2 linked regions of the Hoeflea sp. 108 genome follow. The protein of the gene in region 2 interacts with the protein of the main gene of each other region in a pairwise test. Links are inferred from orthologs where the notes say so. Each region holds a gene or a part of one and is shown on either strand. Other genes may lie near its edges. The genes, in order: B015_RS0115320 and mtgA.

The links.
Region 1: the proteins of mtgA (region 2) and B015_RS0115320 interact in binary tests that used the Escherichia coli proteins (3 or more experiments, as listed by UniProt). The link is inferred for Hoeflea sp. 108 from one-to-one orthologs.

The regions. Positions count from the first base shown.
Region 1 is NZ_KB890024.1:3,081,814-3,086,596, forward strand. The notes cover bases 1,814-4,783. They hold B015_RS0115320 (penicillin-binding protein 2), read right to left. Parts: upstream 4,172-4,783; coding sequence 2,456-4,171; downstream 1,814-2,455. Other genes in these bases: B015_RS0115315 (UDP-N-acetylmuramoyl-L-alanyl-D-glutamate--2,6-diaminopimelate ligase), read right to left, coding at 1,814-2,402; B015_RS0115325 (hypothetical protein), read right to left, coding at 4,168-4,536; rsmH (16S rRNA (cytosine(1402)-N(4))-methyltransferase RsmH), read right to left, coding at 4,540-4,783. Outside these bases: B015_RS0115310 (UDP-N-acetylmuramoylalanyl-D-glutamyl-2,6-diaminopimelate--D-alanyl-D-alanine ligase), read right to left, coding at 1-954; more of B015_RS0115315, read right to left, coding at 951-1,813. UniProt on the Escherichia coli protein: Essential cell division protein that catalyzes cross-linking of the peptidoglycan cell wall at the division septum. Required for localization of FtsN.
Region 2 is NZ_KB890024.1:4,566,708-4,577,656, forward strand. The notes cover bases 4,231-6,971. They hold mtgA (monofunctional biosynthetic peptidoglycan transglycosylase), read right to left. Parts: upstream 6,086-6,971; coding sequence 5,375-6,085; downstream 4,231-5,374. Other genes in these bases: B015_RS0122730 (heme-binding protein), read left to right, coding at 4,231-4,375; B015_RS0122735 (hypothetical protein), read right to left, coding at 4,471-4,884; rpmF (50S ribosomal protein L32), read right to left, coding at 5,034-5,216; B015_RS0122750 (polyprenyl synthetase family protein), read left to right, coding at 6,214-6,971. In the rest of the region: aqpZ (aquaporin Z), read left to right, coding at 1-657; B015_RS0122715 (beta-ketoacyl-ACP reductase), read right to left, coding at 735-1,457; B015_RS0122720 (acetyl-CoA C-acetyltransferase), read right to left, coding at 1,554-2,738; polyhydroxyalkanoate synthesis repressor PhaR, read left to right, coding at 3,036-3,635; more of B015_RS0122730, read left to right, coding at 3,947-4,230; more of B015_RS0122750, read left to right, coding at 6,972-7,131; B015_RS0122755 (response regulator), read left to right, coding at 7,252-9,585; B015_RS33405 (hypothetical protein), read left to right, coding at 9,786-9,977; B015_RS0122765 (PTS sugar transporter subunit IIA), read left to right, coding at 9,980-10,444; B015_RS0122770 (lytic transglycosylase domain-containing protein), read right to left, coding at 10,448-10,949. UniProt on the Escherichia coli protein: Peptidoglycan polymerase that catalyzes glycan chain elongation from lipid-linked precursors. May play a role in peptidoglycan assembly during cell division in collaboration with other cell division proteins.

The sequences.
Region 1 (4,783 bases), 1.5 Mb from region 2 along the record:
CGAAGCGAGTGCGGTCGCCACCGTCGGCACGTCGGCGCCGCACAGATGCGCCGCACCAAGCACGGCCAGCGCATTCTGGACGATATGGCGGCCGGGCGCGCCGATGCGGGCCTGGATATCGCGGCCACCGATACGGGCGACGATCATCGAGTGATCGGCCTCGAGCGTGCATTTCAGCAGGCGATACTCGGCCTTCGCATCCTCGCCGAAGCCGAGAATATCCTCGACGCCGGCAGTCTGGGCCAGCTTTTCGAGCAATTTGAAGCGGCCGTCGTCGCGGTTGAGCAGCACAGCACCGCCAGGTTCGACGCCTTCGAAGATCTCGGCCTTGGCCTTGGCGATCTCGTCGAGACTGCGGAAGAAGCCAAGATGCGCTGCGGCAATCAAGGTGACGATCGCGACATGCGGGCGGACCATGCGCACCAGCGGGCTGATCTCGCCCGGATGGTTCATGCCGATCTCGAACACGGCGTAGTCGCTGTCGGCGGGCATGCGCGCCAGCGTCAGCGGCACGCCCCAATGGTTGTTGAACGACGCAACCGAGGCATGCACCTTGCCGACCGAGGACAGCCCGTGGCGCAGGGCTTCCTTGGTGCTGGTCTTGCCGACCGAACCTGTGACGGCGACGATCCGGGCCCGCGAGCGCGCCCGCGCGGCGATGCCGAGCTTTTCGAGCGCGACCAGCACGTCGGGCACCACGATCATCGGCGCGGTCAGCCGTCCCAGTGCCGGCAGCTTGCCTTCGGCGACGATCAGCAGCCCTGCCCCGGCCTTGACGGCTGCGGTGGCAAAGTCGTGGCCGTCCATCGCCTCGCCCTTGATGGCGAAGAACGCTTCGCCCGGCTTCAGAGTGCGGCTGTCGATGGAAATGCCCGATATGCCCTCGGGCATCTGGCCCAGCGGCCTGCCGCCCGTCGCCTCGACGAGAGCCTCGGAGGTCCAGAGCAGGCTCATGCAGCCTCTCCGAGCGCCTTGCGCACTTCTTCATGGTCGGAGAAATGCAGCGTCTCGGAGCCGACGGTCTGGCCCTCTTCATGGCCCTTGCCGGCCACGATCAGCGTGTCGCCCTCGCGCAGCAGCGCCACCGCCTCATGGATCGCCTTGCGGCGGTCGCCGATCTCGATGGCGCCGGGTGCTGCAGCCATGATGGCGGCGCGGATGGTCTCGGGCACCTCGGAGCGCGGATTGTCGTCGGTGACGATCGTGATGTCGGCCAGTCGGGTCGCGATCTCGCCCATGATCGGCCGCTTGCCGCGGTCGCGGTCGCCGCCGCAGCCGAACACCACGACGACGCGGCCGGTCGTGAACGGCCGCACCGAGGCGAGCACATTCTCCAGCGCATCGGGCTTATGGGCGTAGTCGACATAGACGGGGGCGCCCGAAGACGTAGTGCCGACGAGGTCGAGACGGCCCGGCGCCCCCTTGAGATGCTCGAGCGCCGACAGTGCCTTGGCGACATCGGTGCCCGTCGCAATCGCGAGGCCTGCCGCCACCAGCGAATTGGCAACCTGGAAGTCGCCGGCCAGCGGCAGGTCGATCTCATAGATCGTGCCGCCGCATTCGATTTCGGCGCGCTGGCGATGGCGTTCATGCTCGACGCGCTTGAGGCTGAGGAAATCGCCATGACGTCCGACCGTCAGCACCTTGAGACCTGCGGCGCGGGCCGCGTCGACCGTCGGCTGCGACCAGGCATCGTCGGCAAAGATCACCGCCGGCGCGCCCTTGGGCAGCAGCGTGTCGAACAGGCGCAGCTTGGCGCGGTGGTAATCCTCGACCGTCGGATGGTAATCCATGTGGTCGCGACCGAGATTGGTGAAGCCTGCGGCGGCGAGCTGAACGCCATCCAGCCGGCGCTGGTCGAGGCCGTGGCTTGAAGCCTCCATCGACGCATGGGTCACGCCTGCATTGGCAAGTTCGGCCAACAGCCTGTGCAGCGCCACCGGATCCGGCGTCGTCAGCTGGCCGTATTCGTTGCGGCCCGGCGCGACGACGCCCGTCGTGCCGATGCTGGCAGCGGCATAACCCGCCCGCTCCCAGATCTGGCGGGTAAAGGCTGCGACCGACGTCTTGCCGCTGGTGCCGGTCACGGCCACCATGGTTTCGGGCTGGCGGCCAAAGAACTTGGCGGCGCTGAGCGCCAGCGCCTGGCGCGGATCGTCGACCGAAATCACCGGCACGCCGATGGAGCCGAGTTCGGCGCCCCTGGCAGCCACGACGGCCAGCGCACCGCGCCTGGCGGCATCCCCGGCATAGGCGGCGCCATCGGCCTTGCTGCCGGCAACGGCAAAAAACACGGTTCCGGGCACGACTTGCCTGGAATCCGACGACACCCCGCTCACCTCTACATCGTTGGGATTGAGCCCATCGACAGGCAGGACACCGGCAAGGTCTATCAGTTTCATTGAGGTCCGTTCGCTACAAACAATTGGCGCGCCCCGCAGGCGCGCCCATGGAATCAAGGGTAGGAAGCCAGCGTTGCCGCACCTTCTTGGCCGAATTCTGGCTTTACGCCAAGCAGGGACGCCGAACGCCGGATAATGTTGGACACCATCGGCGCGGCAGTGAAGCCGGCCGTGGCCGAACGGGTGGACCCTTCCATCTTCGGTTCGTCGATGATGGTCAGCACCAGATATTGGGGATCGTCCATCGGGAAGGCAGCGAGGAAGGCGTTGAAGTTCTTTTCCTTCGAATAGCGCCCGTTGACGACCTTTTCGGCCGTTCCGGTCTTGCCGCCGACGCGATAACCGGGAACCGTACCGCGCTTGCCGGAACCACCGGGGGCCGTCGCGTTCAGGTTATAGAGATAGCGCATGTCGGCGCTGGTCTGGTCGCTCACCACCTTGGTCGAGACGGCCATCGCCTCTTCTAGGGTGCGCGGCAGGAAGGTCGGTATCATGTAGCGGCCGCCATTCATCAGCGCGACCGCACCGGCTGCCGTCTGCAGCGGCGTCGTCGAGAAGCCGTGGCCGAACGCAGCGGTGATCGAGTGCACCTTCTTCCAGACCTTCGGCTCGGTGGGACGCGCCGATTCCGGAAGCTCGGTCTGCAGGCGGTCGAGCAGGCCGAGACGCTTGAGGAACTCGCGGTGTCCCTCGATGCCGACGACGTCGGCCTCCTTGGCCGAACCGATGTTGGACGAGAAGATGAACACTTCCGGCACCGTCAGCACCCGGCCCTTGCCGTGGAAGTCGCGGATGGTCTGGCGGCCGATGGTCAGCGGGCGGCTGGCATCAACGGTGCTGTTGAGCGACATCTTGCCCGAATCCAGCGCCATTGCCGTGGTGAAGCTCTTGATGGTCGAGCCCATCTCGAACAGGCCGGCCGACATGCGGTTCAGCCGGTCCTTGTCCTGGGCGTTGAACGGATTGTTGGGATCGAAGTCGGGCACCGAGCCCATGGCGAGGATTTCGCCTGTCTTGACGTTGATCACGACAGCACCGGCAGCCACGGCGCGGTACTTTTCCATCGCCGCCTGGATCTCGTCGCGCACGATGTGCTGGACGCGCAGGTCGATCGACAGACGGACAGGCTTGAGGTCCTTGGCAACCGCAAGGCCCGAGGCCTGCAGGTCGGCAAGGCCCTGGTCGTCGATATACTTCTCGAGACCGGAAATGCCCTTGTTGTCGATATTGGTCAGGCCGACGATGTAGGACGTCGTCTCGCCGCCCGGATAGAAGCGGCGCTTTTCGGTGCGGAACGCGATGCCGGGAATGCCGAGCGCCATGATCTCGGCCTGCTGCTTCGGCGTCAGCTGGCGCTTCAGCCAGACGAAGCCCGTACCGCTCTTCAGCTTGTTGTAGGTCTGCTCGACATTGAGGTCGGGCAGCACCGTCGACAGCTTTTCGATGGCCTCGTCGGCGTCGACGATGCGGCGCGGCTCGGCAAACAGCGAGGCCGTCTTGATGTCGGTGGCAAGAACCTCGCCGTTGCGGTCGACGATGTCGGGGCGCGAGGCGGTGATGCGGGATTCCGGCCCGGCCGATGTATCGGGGTCGAGCATGCCGAGATAGACGAGACGCCCGGCAATGGTGGCGTAGATGCCGAAGAACACGGCCATCGTCATGATGACGCGGTTGCGCGTTCGCCCGCCGGTCGCCTTGCGGGCGCTGTCGACGACGATCGCGGTCTCGGTCTTGACCTTGATGCGCTTCCTGCCGAACAAGCCGATCATCGAGCGATGCCTCCGGTAACGGTCTGGTCGGTGCCTGCTGCGGCCATGCCGCCGGTCCGGGTCAGGTCCTCGATCGTCAGTTCACGAACCGGCAGGTCCTTGAGATTGACGATCTGGCGCGCATCCACCGGGTCCAGCTTCAGTTCCGACTGATAGGCCTGGGCGAGCTTCTGAAGCCGCGCCGGCTGGGTCAGAAGGCTCCAGTCGGCCTTAAGCAGGTCGATGGTGTCTTCCTCGTAGCGGATCTGCGCCTCGATCTTGCGCACCGCCTCGAGCCGGTTCTCGGCCTCATGCTTGGTCTGGTAGGTGAAGGCCGCGGCCCCGACCATCGCGGCGATCAGGATTATGTCGCTGGTGCGGAACATGGTTCACCTTTCTCCCGACTGACCGACGTCGGGGAGCTTCGGAAGTCCGAAGATGGAAAAGTCTTCGCCGCGCGGCGCAACGGCGGTGCGCACGGCAGCCCGCAGCTTGGCCGAACGGGCACGCGGGTTGATGGCAGTCTCGGCGTCGCTTGGGCCCACCGCCCCGCCAGCCTTGGTGAAGGTGGTGGCAATCACCTCGAGTTCCGGCATGTAGCGCGACCGCGACGGCGCGCTCGAACGGTCGGTG
Region 2 (10,949 bases):
ACATTCTGGCTCGTCTTCGGCGGCTGCGGCAGCGCCGTCCTTGCGGCGGCATACCCCGATCTCGGCATCGGCTTTCTCGGCGTTGCGTTTGCGTTCGGCCTGACCGTTCTCACCATGGCCTATGCTGTCGGCGGCATTTCCGGCGGCCACTTCAACCCGGCCGTTTCGGTCGGCCTGCTGGTCGGCGGCCGCTTCGACGCCAAGGACCTGATCCCCTATGTGATCGCCCAAGTGTTGGGCGCCGTCGTCGCCTCGGCGGTGCTCTATGTGATCGTCAGCGGCAAGGCCGACTTTGCCGGCATCGGCGGCTTCGCCACCAACGGCTATGGCGATGCATCGCCCGGCAAATACGGCATGACGTCCGCACTGGTCATCGAGGTCGTGCTGACCTTCATGTTCCTGATGATCATCCTCGGCTCGACCCATGGCCGTGTGCCCAAGGGCTTCGCCCCCATCGCCATCGGCCTGGCGCTGACCCTGATCCACCTGATCTCGATCCCGGTCACCAACACGTCGGTCAACCCAGCGCGTTCGACCGGACCGGCGCTGTTCGTCGGCGGCATCGCCCTGCAGCAACTGTGGTTGTTCTGGGTCGCGCCGATCGTCGGCGCCATCCTGGCTGGCATCACGCACAAGGCGCTGTTCGAGAGCGAGTGAACAAACCCGACTTCCTTGCCAAGAAAAAAACGGCGCCGAAAGGCGCCGTTTTCCACTGTTGAAATGCTGACGGGCGGTCAGACGAAATACTGCCCGCCATTGGCGGTCAGCGTCGCGCCGGTGACAAAGCCCGACTCGTCGGAGGCCAGGAACACCACGCAGCGCGCAATTTCCTCGGGCTCGCCGAGACGGCCGACCGGAATCTGGGCGATGATCGATTCGCGCACCTTCTCGGGAACTGCCATCACCATTTCGGTGGCGATGTAGCCGGGGCAGATGACGTTGACCGTGATGCCGGCGCGTGCGCCCTCCTGCGCCAGCGCCTTGGTGAAGCCGATGTCGCCGGCCTTCGACGCCGAATAGTTGGCCTGGCCCGCCTGGCCCTTTTGGCCGTTGATCGAGGAGATGGTGATGACGCGGCCGAACTTGCGGTCGCGCATACCGCTCCACAGCGGGTGGGTCATGTTGAAGACGCCATGCAGGTTGGTGTCGATGACTTCCTTCCACTGCTCGCGCGTCATCTTGTGGAACATCGAGTCGCGGGTGATGCCGGCGTTGTTGACCAGCACCGCAACCGGGCCAAGATCGGCCTCCACCTGCCTGATGCCGGCCTCGCAGGCGTCATAGTCGGCGACCGACCATTTGTAGACCGGAATACCCGTCTCTGCCTTGAACTTCTGCGCGGCCTCGTCGTTGCCGGCATAGTTGGCAGCGACCGAGTAGCCCGCGTTTTTCAGCGCGATCGAAATAGCGGCACCAATGCCGCGCGATCCGCCGGTGACGAGTGCGACCTTACCCATTCGTTTCCCCTTTTCTGCTGCTTGGATGACTTGCCCTTATGACAGGCATTTAAAGACGAAGAGGGCGGCACTTAGGCCGCCCTCTCGCATTTCGATTTACATCGCCTCGACACACATCGCGACGCCCATGCCGCCGCCGATGCACAGGGTCGCCAGACCCTTTTTGGCTCCACGCCGCCGCATCTCGTAGACCAGCGTGTTGAAGACGCGGGCGCCCGACGCGCCGACCGGATGGCCGATGGCAATCGCGCCGCCATTGACGTTGACGATGTCAGGGTTCCAGCCCATGTCCTTGTTGACCGCGCAGGCCTGCGCCGCAAAGGCTTCATTGGCCTCGACTAGGTCGAGATCGCCGACCGACCAGCCAGCCTTCTCGAGCGCCTTGCGCGAGGCCGGGATCGGGCCGGTGCCCATGATCTGCGGATCGACTCCAGCGGTTGCCCACGAAACGATGCGCACGAGCGGCGTCAGGCCGCGTCGCACCGCTTCCGCCTCGCTCATCAGCACCACGGCGGCCGCGCCGTCATTGATGCCGGATGCGTTGCCAGCGGTGACGGTGCCTTCCTTGTCGAAGGCCGGACGCAGCTTGGCCAGCGCATCCATGGTCGTGCCGGCACGGATGTATTCGTCCTGGTCGACGATGGTATCGCCCTTCTTGCCCTTGATCGTGACCGGCACGATCTCGTCCTTGAAACGGCCGGCAACCTGGGCAGCTTCGGCCTTGTTCTGCGAGGCAACAGCAAAGCGGTCCTGCTCCTCGCGGGTCAGCTGCCATTGGCGGGCGACGTTCTCGGCGGTGTTGCCCATGTGGTAGCCGTAGAAGGCGTCTGTCAGGCCGTCCTTGATCATCGTGTCGATCATCTTGAAGTCGCCCATCTTCACGCCGCCGCGCAGGTGCTGGCAGTGCGGCGCCATGGACATCGATTCCTGGCCGCCGGCGACGATGATCTTGGCGTCGCCGATGGCGATCTGCTGCATGCCGATGGCGATGGTGCGCAGGCCCGAACCGCAGAGCTGGTTGAGGCCCCAGGCAGTCGCCTCCTGCGGGATGCCGGCAGCCATGGCCGCCTGGCGCGCTGGGTTCTGCCCCGCACCTGCCGTCAAGATCTGGCCGAGGATGACCTCGTCGACTTCCTTGGCATCGACGCCGGCACGCGCCAGCGCCTCCCTGACCGCGATCGCACCCAGCTCATGCGCCGGCGTGTTGGCGAAGGCGCCGTTGAACGAACCGACCGGCGTGCGTGCCGCACTGGCGACGACGATGGAGGTGGAGGCGGACATGTTTCTCTCCAGACTTGGTGAAACGAGAAGGTTTGTTGTGCGTCGAAGAAATTGGCGCTCACGACTTTTCTTGCCCGTTCCAGGACCCGAGTCAAACCGGAAAATCGGCTAGCGGCTCATGCTGCGCTTGCAGTGCAGCAATGCTGCGCAGCATTTTTTTGCCGGCATGTCCGGGCTTCTCGTTCTTGCACTGCACAAAGCGCTTGGATTTGCAGTTGCTTTGCGCGTATCCTGCCCCCGAGGCGCAATGTTACCGGCTGCTTACACGGCAATCCGGTCTTCCGGGGGAGGATGCTGATGCCTGCAAAAGACGAGCCGGTGGTGATCAAGAAATACGCCAACCGGCGGCTCTACAATACCGGCACGAGCACTTATGTGACGCTCGAGGACTTGGCCGAAATGGTCAAGAAGGGCGAAGAATTCACCGTGCAGGATGCCAAGTCCGGCGAGGACATCACCCATCCGGTGCTGACCCAGATCATCTTCGAGCTGGAGAACAAGGACGGGCAGAACATGCTGCCGATCCCGTTCCTGCGCCAGTTGATTTCGTTCTATGGCGACCAGATGCAGATGGTGGTGCCGAGCTTCCTCGAGCAGTCGATGATCGCCTTTGCCAAGGAACAGGAACGCTTCCGCGAGCAGATGAAGTCGACCTTCGGCAAGGCGCCTATGGATATGATGAAGGGCGCCACGCCGATGAAGGCGCTGGAAGAGCAGACCCGGCGCAACATGGAGCTGTTCCAGAACGCCATGCGCATGTTCACGCCCTTCCCGGCCGCTTCGGGCAGCGCGCCGGCCGAGCCGGCACGGAAGGAAGCAGCCGAGAAGCCCGACGATCTCAAGGAGCTGAAGGAACAGCTCGCTGCAATGCAGCGCAAGATCGATTCTATGGGGTGAGGCACGGTCGGCCCAGAGCGCACTCAAAAAGCCAACTGCTTGGCTTTTTGAGTGCCGAACGCCCGGAGCGACAGCGAAGGGCTGGGGCTTTTTGTTTGAGAACGCCGGGGAGCTGTCGGGTTCAGCCCCCCACTGGGGCAGCGCAACTCATCATCTAAGCCCGACGGCTTCTCACTCCGGCGCCAGCGCCAAAGCCAACCGTACGCCACCCTGCCCTACCCTTTCAGGCGAGAGATTTTCAACCTGACGCAGGGTTTTGCTCTGCTCACCGAGCGTGTTTTCTAGGCGCGCAACATCGGAGGAACCCCATCATGACCGAACTGACGCTGGCCAAGGCCAACGCCATCATTACCACCGCATTCGAACTGGGCGCCCAGCAGGACTTCAAGCCGCTGGGCGTTGCCGTGCTCGATGCCGGCGGCCATCTCCTGGCATTCCAGCGCCAGGACCGCGCGCCCTTCATCCGCGCCGAGGTTGCCTCGGGCAAGGCCTATGGCGCGCTCGCCGTGGGCACCAGCTCGCGTGCGCTCGGAGTTGCAGCCGTAGAGCGTCCACATTTCTTCCAGGGACTGTCGGCGGTATCGGGCGGCAAGATCGTGCCGGTCCCCGGCGGCGTGCTGATCCGCAACAAGGACGGCGATGTGCTGGGTGCCGTCGGCATTTCCGGCGACACGTCTGACAATGACGAGCTGGCGGCAATGGCCGGCATCGAGGCGGCCGGCTTCGTTGCCAAGGTCTGAGGCGATCCCAGACAAGGCATGACGCGGCTTTCCGTCGGAAACCGCATCAAACCAAAGAGCGCGTTTTCGCGATTCGAGGGAATCGCGGCGACGCTCTAGTCGCGGCCGAAGGTGACGTCGCGGTTGGCCGATCGGATCGAGACCGAGAAGCCAGCCAGGACGTCGAGCAGGGCGATTACCACCAGGATGAAGAAGACCGAGCTGGTGGCGCCGCGCATCAGCAGGAACTCGACCAGGAACGCCACGAAGACGAAGGTCGACAGCAGGTGGTCGATGACAGAGGCGCTGCCCGTGCGGGTCGCCTTGACGATCTCGACGAAGAACAGAAGCAGCGCAACGACGATCAGCAGGTCGCCGAGGGTGAGCGTGAAGACGCCGCCCGACATCATGCCGAGCGAGACGACCGTGGTCTGCCACGGATCCCCCGCGGGGCCGCTGCCGAACAACCCGGCAAGGCCGGCGTTGTAGAGAATGAAGGGCACGATCAGAAGGGGGATGCCGGCAAGCATAAAGCTACTCCGCGTTTTGCTCGCCCTTGTAGAAGGGGCCCGGCCGCTTCGGTCAAGGACTTCGTGGCTTCACCCGATCACCGACGCACAAAAAGAAAGGACCGGCAAAGCCGGTCCTTTCTGATCTAAGCCCGTCCGGAAGAAGCTTCTCAGCTTTCCTTCGGCGTCAGAACCTGGCGACCGCGATACATGCCGGTCTTCAGGTCGATGTGGTGCGGACGGCGCATTTCGCCCGAGTTCTTGTCCTCGACATAGGTCGGGGACTTGAGGGCGTCAGCCGAACGGCGCATGCCGCGCTTGGACGGGGAGGTTTTTCGTTTTGGAACAGCCATGGATACACTCCACTAATCGGTCAAGTGACCCTGTCCGCCCTCGTGAAAGGGCCGCATCCAAGGCCGGAATATGAAGAAGTCGGGGAGCCTATACACGGCGAGGCCAAGCTTGACCAGCCCGAACCGACTCTTTTTTCAGCCGACGCACAATGCCGGCGCTAGTCCAGACACTGGACATAAGCGCCTGCCCTTGAGGCACGGCGCTCGATCACCGAAGCAAGCCGCCTGAGCCCGGCACCCGGCTTGGCCGGGTTGCGTGCGGCGGGGTTCGGCAGCGTTACCGCCAGGAGTGCTGCCTGCCGCCGACTGAGCTGGCTTGCGGGCTTGCCAAAATAGTGCTGCGAGGCCGCCTCGATGCCGTAGATGTTCGGGCCCCACTCGGCGATGTTGAGATAAATCTCCATGATCCGCCGCTTGGACATCAGCGCATCGAAATAGATCGCCAGCGGCAGCTCCGCCGCCTTCCGGATGAATGAGCGGCCGTTCCAGAGATAGAGGTTCTTCACCGTCTGCATCGGGATGGTCGAGGCACCGCGGGTCGATTCGCCATCCAGCGCATCGCTGATGACGCCACGAAGCTCGCCGAGATCGACGCCCCGGTGCGAACAGAACTGCCCGTCCTCGGACATGATGACGGAATGGGCGAGCACCGGGGCGATATCGTCGAGCGCCACCCATTGCCGGTCGTAGCCCTGCAAGGTGACGATGTCCTTGACCATAAGGGTGGAGATCGGCCGCACGAAGGGTGGCATATAGAGAATGGTCAGCACGACCGGCAGAGCGATCAAGGCCGCAGCCGCAAGCGCCCCGAGCCGCACCCAGCGGCGCAGGCTTCCGCGCGAGAGGATCCCGCGTCGCGCTGCAGCCATGTCCAGCCCTTCGGTTTCCGGCTCTATGATCGGTTCCGCCAACCCGCCTGCCCTTGCCTGTCAGCCTTTCGGCATAAAGGCGCTTGGCTTCTTGCGCAACGTCTGTGTGTCCGCTACCGCTCGCCACCATGACGATCGACAGCGATATCATGTTCGAAACCGCCTTGAGACTGCGCGCCGACGCCGTCGAGACCCAACTCGGTCACCTGCTCAGCGACCATATGCTGTCGGGCGAGATATCGCGGCCCGGTCACCTGATGGCGGCGATGCGCCATGGTGCGCTGAACGGCGGCAAGCGGCTGCGCCCGTTCCTGGTGCTGGAAAGCGCCGCGCTCTTTGACGCCGACGGCGAGGCTGCGCTGCGTGTCGCTACCGCACTCGAATGCGTACATTGCTATTCGCTCATCCATGACGACCTGCCGGCGATGGACGATGACGACCTGCGCCGCGGCCAACCGACCGTCCACAAGGCGTTCGACGAGGCGACTGCGATCCTGGCCGGCGACGGCCTCTTGACCTTTGCCTTCGACATTATCGCCGACGAGGCCACCCATCTGCCGGCCGAGCGTCGCGCAGCCCTGGTCCTGGCGCTTGCCCGCGCCGCCGGCCCCGGCGGCATGGTCGGCGGCCAGGCGCTCGACCTCGACGCCGAACGCAACAAGCCCGACGAGGCTGGTATCATCCGTCTGCAAGCGATGAAGACAGGCGCGCTGATCCGCTTTGCCTGCGAGGCCGGCGCCATCATCGCCGGCGCCTCTACCGCCGAGCGCGAAACGCTCGCCGAATTCGGCTCGGCCATCGGCCTCGCCTTTCAGCTTGCCGACGATCTGCTCGACCTCACGGCGGACGCCAAGACCATGGGCAAGGCGACGGGCAAGGATGCGGCCGCCGGCAAGGCGACGCTGGTTTCTCTCCATGGCGCCAACTGGGCCCGCGCCCAGCTCGCCGGTCTGGTGACCCAGGCGCATGCCCTGCTCGAGCCCTTCGGCGAAGGCGGTGCGATGCTCAAGGCGGCCGCAAGCTTCGTGGCCGAGCGCAACAGCTGATCCGGCCTGACAGCCAGTAGATTCGTGCCTGCGCCAGGCTTGGTGCGGGTCAGAATCTCTTAATGTTAATAGTGTCTATTCCAGCTCCATAAAATTGTGCGTATGTGTTTGGGGTTGCGCATGCCGGAGCACTCGTCCTTCATCCGTTCGATACGGATCAGATACCTGTCGGGTCTCCTGATCTTCGCCGCGACGTCAGCCGCGGTCATGGCCGCCTTCAACCAGGGCAATGCCTTCCGCCGCGATGTCGACGACATCGCCTCGCATCTGCAGTCCTTCACACGTGAATTGCGAAACGCCACGAGCTTCGCCGAAACCACGACGACGGCCTGGCGCCCGGAGACGCGCGAGGCGCTCGCCTCTGCCGCACGCAATCACGCTGCCCGCATCGAAGGCGGCATCACCGAACTGAGCACCGCAATCGACGCGGTGCGCCCAGACCTGTCGACCAAGTCGCAACGCGAGCTGGACAGTGCCGCGGTCAATGGCGACCTGTTCTGGTCGGCGCGCGATATGGCGCGCAATCTCAGTGCCCTCGCCACCGCCCAGAACGCCAGCGAGTGGAGCTATCGCGAGATCCGCAACCAGAACGACCTGTTTGCCCAGCCGATGCTAGTGCGGGCACGCAACGTTATGGAAGAGGAACGCCGCGTCGCGGAAGCACGCAGCGACAACCTGCTGATGATGGCAAGCGTGCTTTTGATGCTTGTCATCGGCGGCGTCGCCTTCTGGGTCTTCCGCCCGATGGAAAATGCCATCCGCCGTGCCTTTGCCGAGACCGCAGAATCATTGTCGAAGGCCGAGGCGGCCGACCGCGCCAAATCGGAATTCCTCGCCAATATGAGCCATGAGATTCGCACGCCGATGAACGGCGTGCTCGGCATGGCCGAGCTTCTCGCCCGCACGGACCTAACCCCGCGCCAGAAGACCTTCACCGATGTCATCGTGAAATCGGGCAACGCGCTTTTGACCATCATCAACGACGTGCTCGACTTCTCCAAGATCAACGCCGGCCAGTTGACCCTCGACCCAGCCCCGTTCCATCTCGGCGAAGCGGTCGAGGACGTGGCGACCCTGATCTCGGCACGCGTCGCCGAAAAGAATCTCGAACTCATCGTCCGCGTCGATCCGCGCCTGCCCAGCCATGTAATCGGCGACGTCGGTCGCTTCCGCCAGATCATCACCAACATGCTCGGCAACGCCGTGAAGTTCACCGAGCGCGGCCACGTGCTGGTCGACGTGACAGGCGAGCCGGTCGACGACACGGTGGCGCTGAAGGTGCGCGTCGAGGACACCGGCATCGGCATCCCCGCAGACAAGCTGCAGAGCGTCTTCGAGAAGTTCGCCCAGGTCGACGGCAGCTCGACCCGCCGTCATGAAGGCACTGGCCTTGGCCTCGCCATCGCCGCCCGCCTGGTCGACCTGATGAGCGGCCATATCGGCGTCGAAAGCGAGCTCGGCAAGGGTTCGGTGTTCTGGTTCACCGCCATGCTGCCCGCCTATGAGGCACAAGACACCGGTACCGGCGTTCCCGTCGACGTGACCGGGGCGCGCGTGCTGGTCATCGACGACAATCCGGTCAACCGCGAGATCCTTCTGGAGCAACTCAAGAGCTGGGGCTTCGACTGCGCCGCGGCCGAAAGCGGCGCCATCGGGCTCGCCTTCCTCGACCGCGCTGCCCAGCTCGGTGCCAGCGTCGATTGCGTCATCCTCGATTACCAGATGCCGGGCATGAATGGCGCCGACGTTGCCAAGGCCATCGCCGCCGACAGCCGCACGTCATCGATCCCCGTCGTGCTGCTGACCTCGGTCGACCAGATCGACTTCAGCCGCATGGTGCTCGATTTCGGCATCGCCGCGCACCTGACCAAGCCGGCCCGTTCGGCGGTGCTGCTCGGCACCGTGATTGCCGCTGTGCAGAAGGCGCGCTCCCAGGCCGGACGGACGCAGTTCGTCCGCGAACCGGTCAGGCAGACCCAGCAGCCGGCCTTCACCGTCATTCGTGGCCCGGCGCAAGCGCCGCTCGCCCAGCCCGAACCAGGCCCATTACAAGGCGGAGCGCTCGACGTTCTGGTAGCCGAGGACAACGAGGTCAACCAGCTGGTCTTCGGCCAGATCCTGTCGGGCCTGGGGCTCAGCCACCGCATCGCCGGCAACGGCCGCACGGCAGTCGAGATGTACCGCACCTTCAGGCCCAAGCTGATCCTGATGGACGTCTCGATGCCCGAGATGAACGGTTACGAAGCGACACGCGCCATTCGCGCCGAGGAAGAAGCCAACGGCACCCGCACGCCCATCATCGGAGTAACGGCGCATGCGCTGAAGGGTGACCGCGAGAAATGCCTGGATGCCGGCATGGACGACTACCTGCCCAAGCCGGTGTCGCCCGACAAGCTCGGCACCAAGATCGGCACCTGGCTGAGCGAGAGCGCCGAATTGGTTCAATCGGCCTGACGAACGACACCAGGCGTCCAGCTATGCAACGATCACGCGGCGTCCCAGGGCGCCGCTTCTCGTTTCAAGCGCTGCGCCTTTATGACTTCCTTATTTCTTCGCTGTCGGTCCTGTCTCGAATCCTGATGCGGCCATCTCTAGCTTCCTGACGCGACCGGATGCGGCCACAGCCGCCCGGCGCACAACAAAGGAAGACTGCGATGCTGCGCGCTCACCTGACGCACCGGATGGCCGGTGCCGACAAATCCGACGCTGCCGTCCGCCCTGCGCGAAAGGCTGCGAACGACCATGCTTCGGTGCCCCAGACCGACCCTTTCATGTTCACCCGGCTTTTTGTCGTCACCGGCATCGTTCTGGGCGGACTGGCGCTCGCCGGCATGCTCTCCAACTGACCATGGACATATGCGACGTGATTTCGGTCGAGGACGTCGTCCTCGACCTCAGGCCGGAGGGCAAGACGCGGCTGCTCAAGGAGCTGTCCGTGCTCGCCTCCCGGCGTATCGGCGTTCAGGCCGGCGAGATCGTCTCGGTACTCTCAACCCGCGAAAAGCTTGGCTCGACCGGCCTGGGCCTCGGCGTCGCCATTCCCCACGCCAAGATGCATGGATTGCAGCGACCGTTCGGCCTGCTTGCCAGACTGCAAGCGCGCTGCCCGTTCGAAGCCATCGACGGCCAGGATGTCGACATCGCGGTCCTGCTGCTGATGCCGGAGGCCTCGCCGCAGGAGCACCTTAACGTGTTGGCCAAGATCGCGCGGCTGCTGCGCGACGAGACTGCGGTTGCAAGGCTGCGCGGCGCAGCGGACGCGGAAAGCCTGCACGGCGTGCTCGCCGAAGGCAGGCACGCCGCGCTAGCCTAGGGATCAGCGGTTGCGGAGCACGATGCAGGAGCCGCCCGCCTTGTGCAGGCTCTGGCAGATCGTATCGGCCTCGGCGCGATCATCGGCCCCGATCCTGACCGCATAGACGCCGCGCCGCCCCATCGGGGTCCTGATGCGACTGACGACTGGATCATGCGACGCAAGCAGTGCCGGGAACCGCGCCCTCATCCGCTGCCATTGGCCGATTGCCACCCCGCGCCGGAAATTGCCGGCGACCTGGATACCCCAGGGCTTCACATGGACCGTCGCCATCGGGATCGTGGCCGACATGATGACCGGCAGGTTGCGGCAGGCGTCGAGGAACGGCGTCGCGGCATCGAGCGGACGGTTGGTGCCGGCATAGGCCTTGTCGGAGAAGCTGTCGGCCGGCTCGCCCATGATGTCGAGCACATAGTCCTCGGTCTCGAGCGGCAGGAACCCGCCAGACGACAGCCAGCGCGTCACCCTGTTTTCACCGGCATTGTAGGCTGCAGCCGCAAGGCCG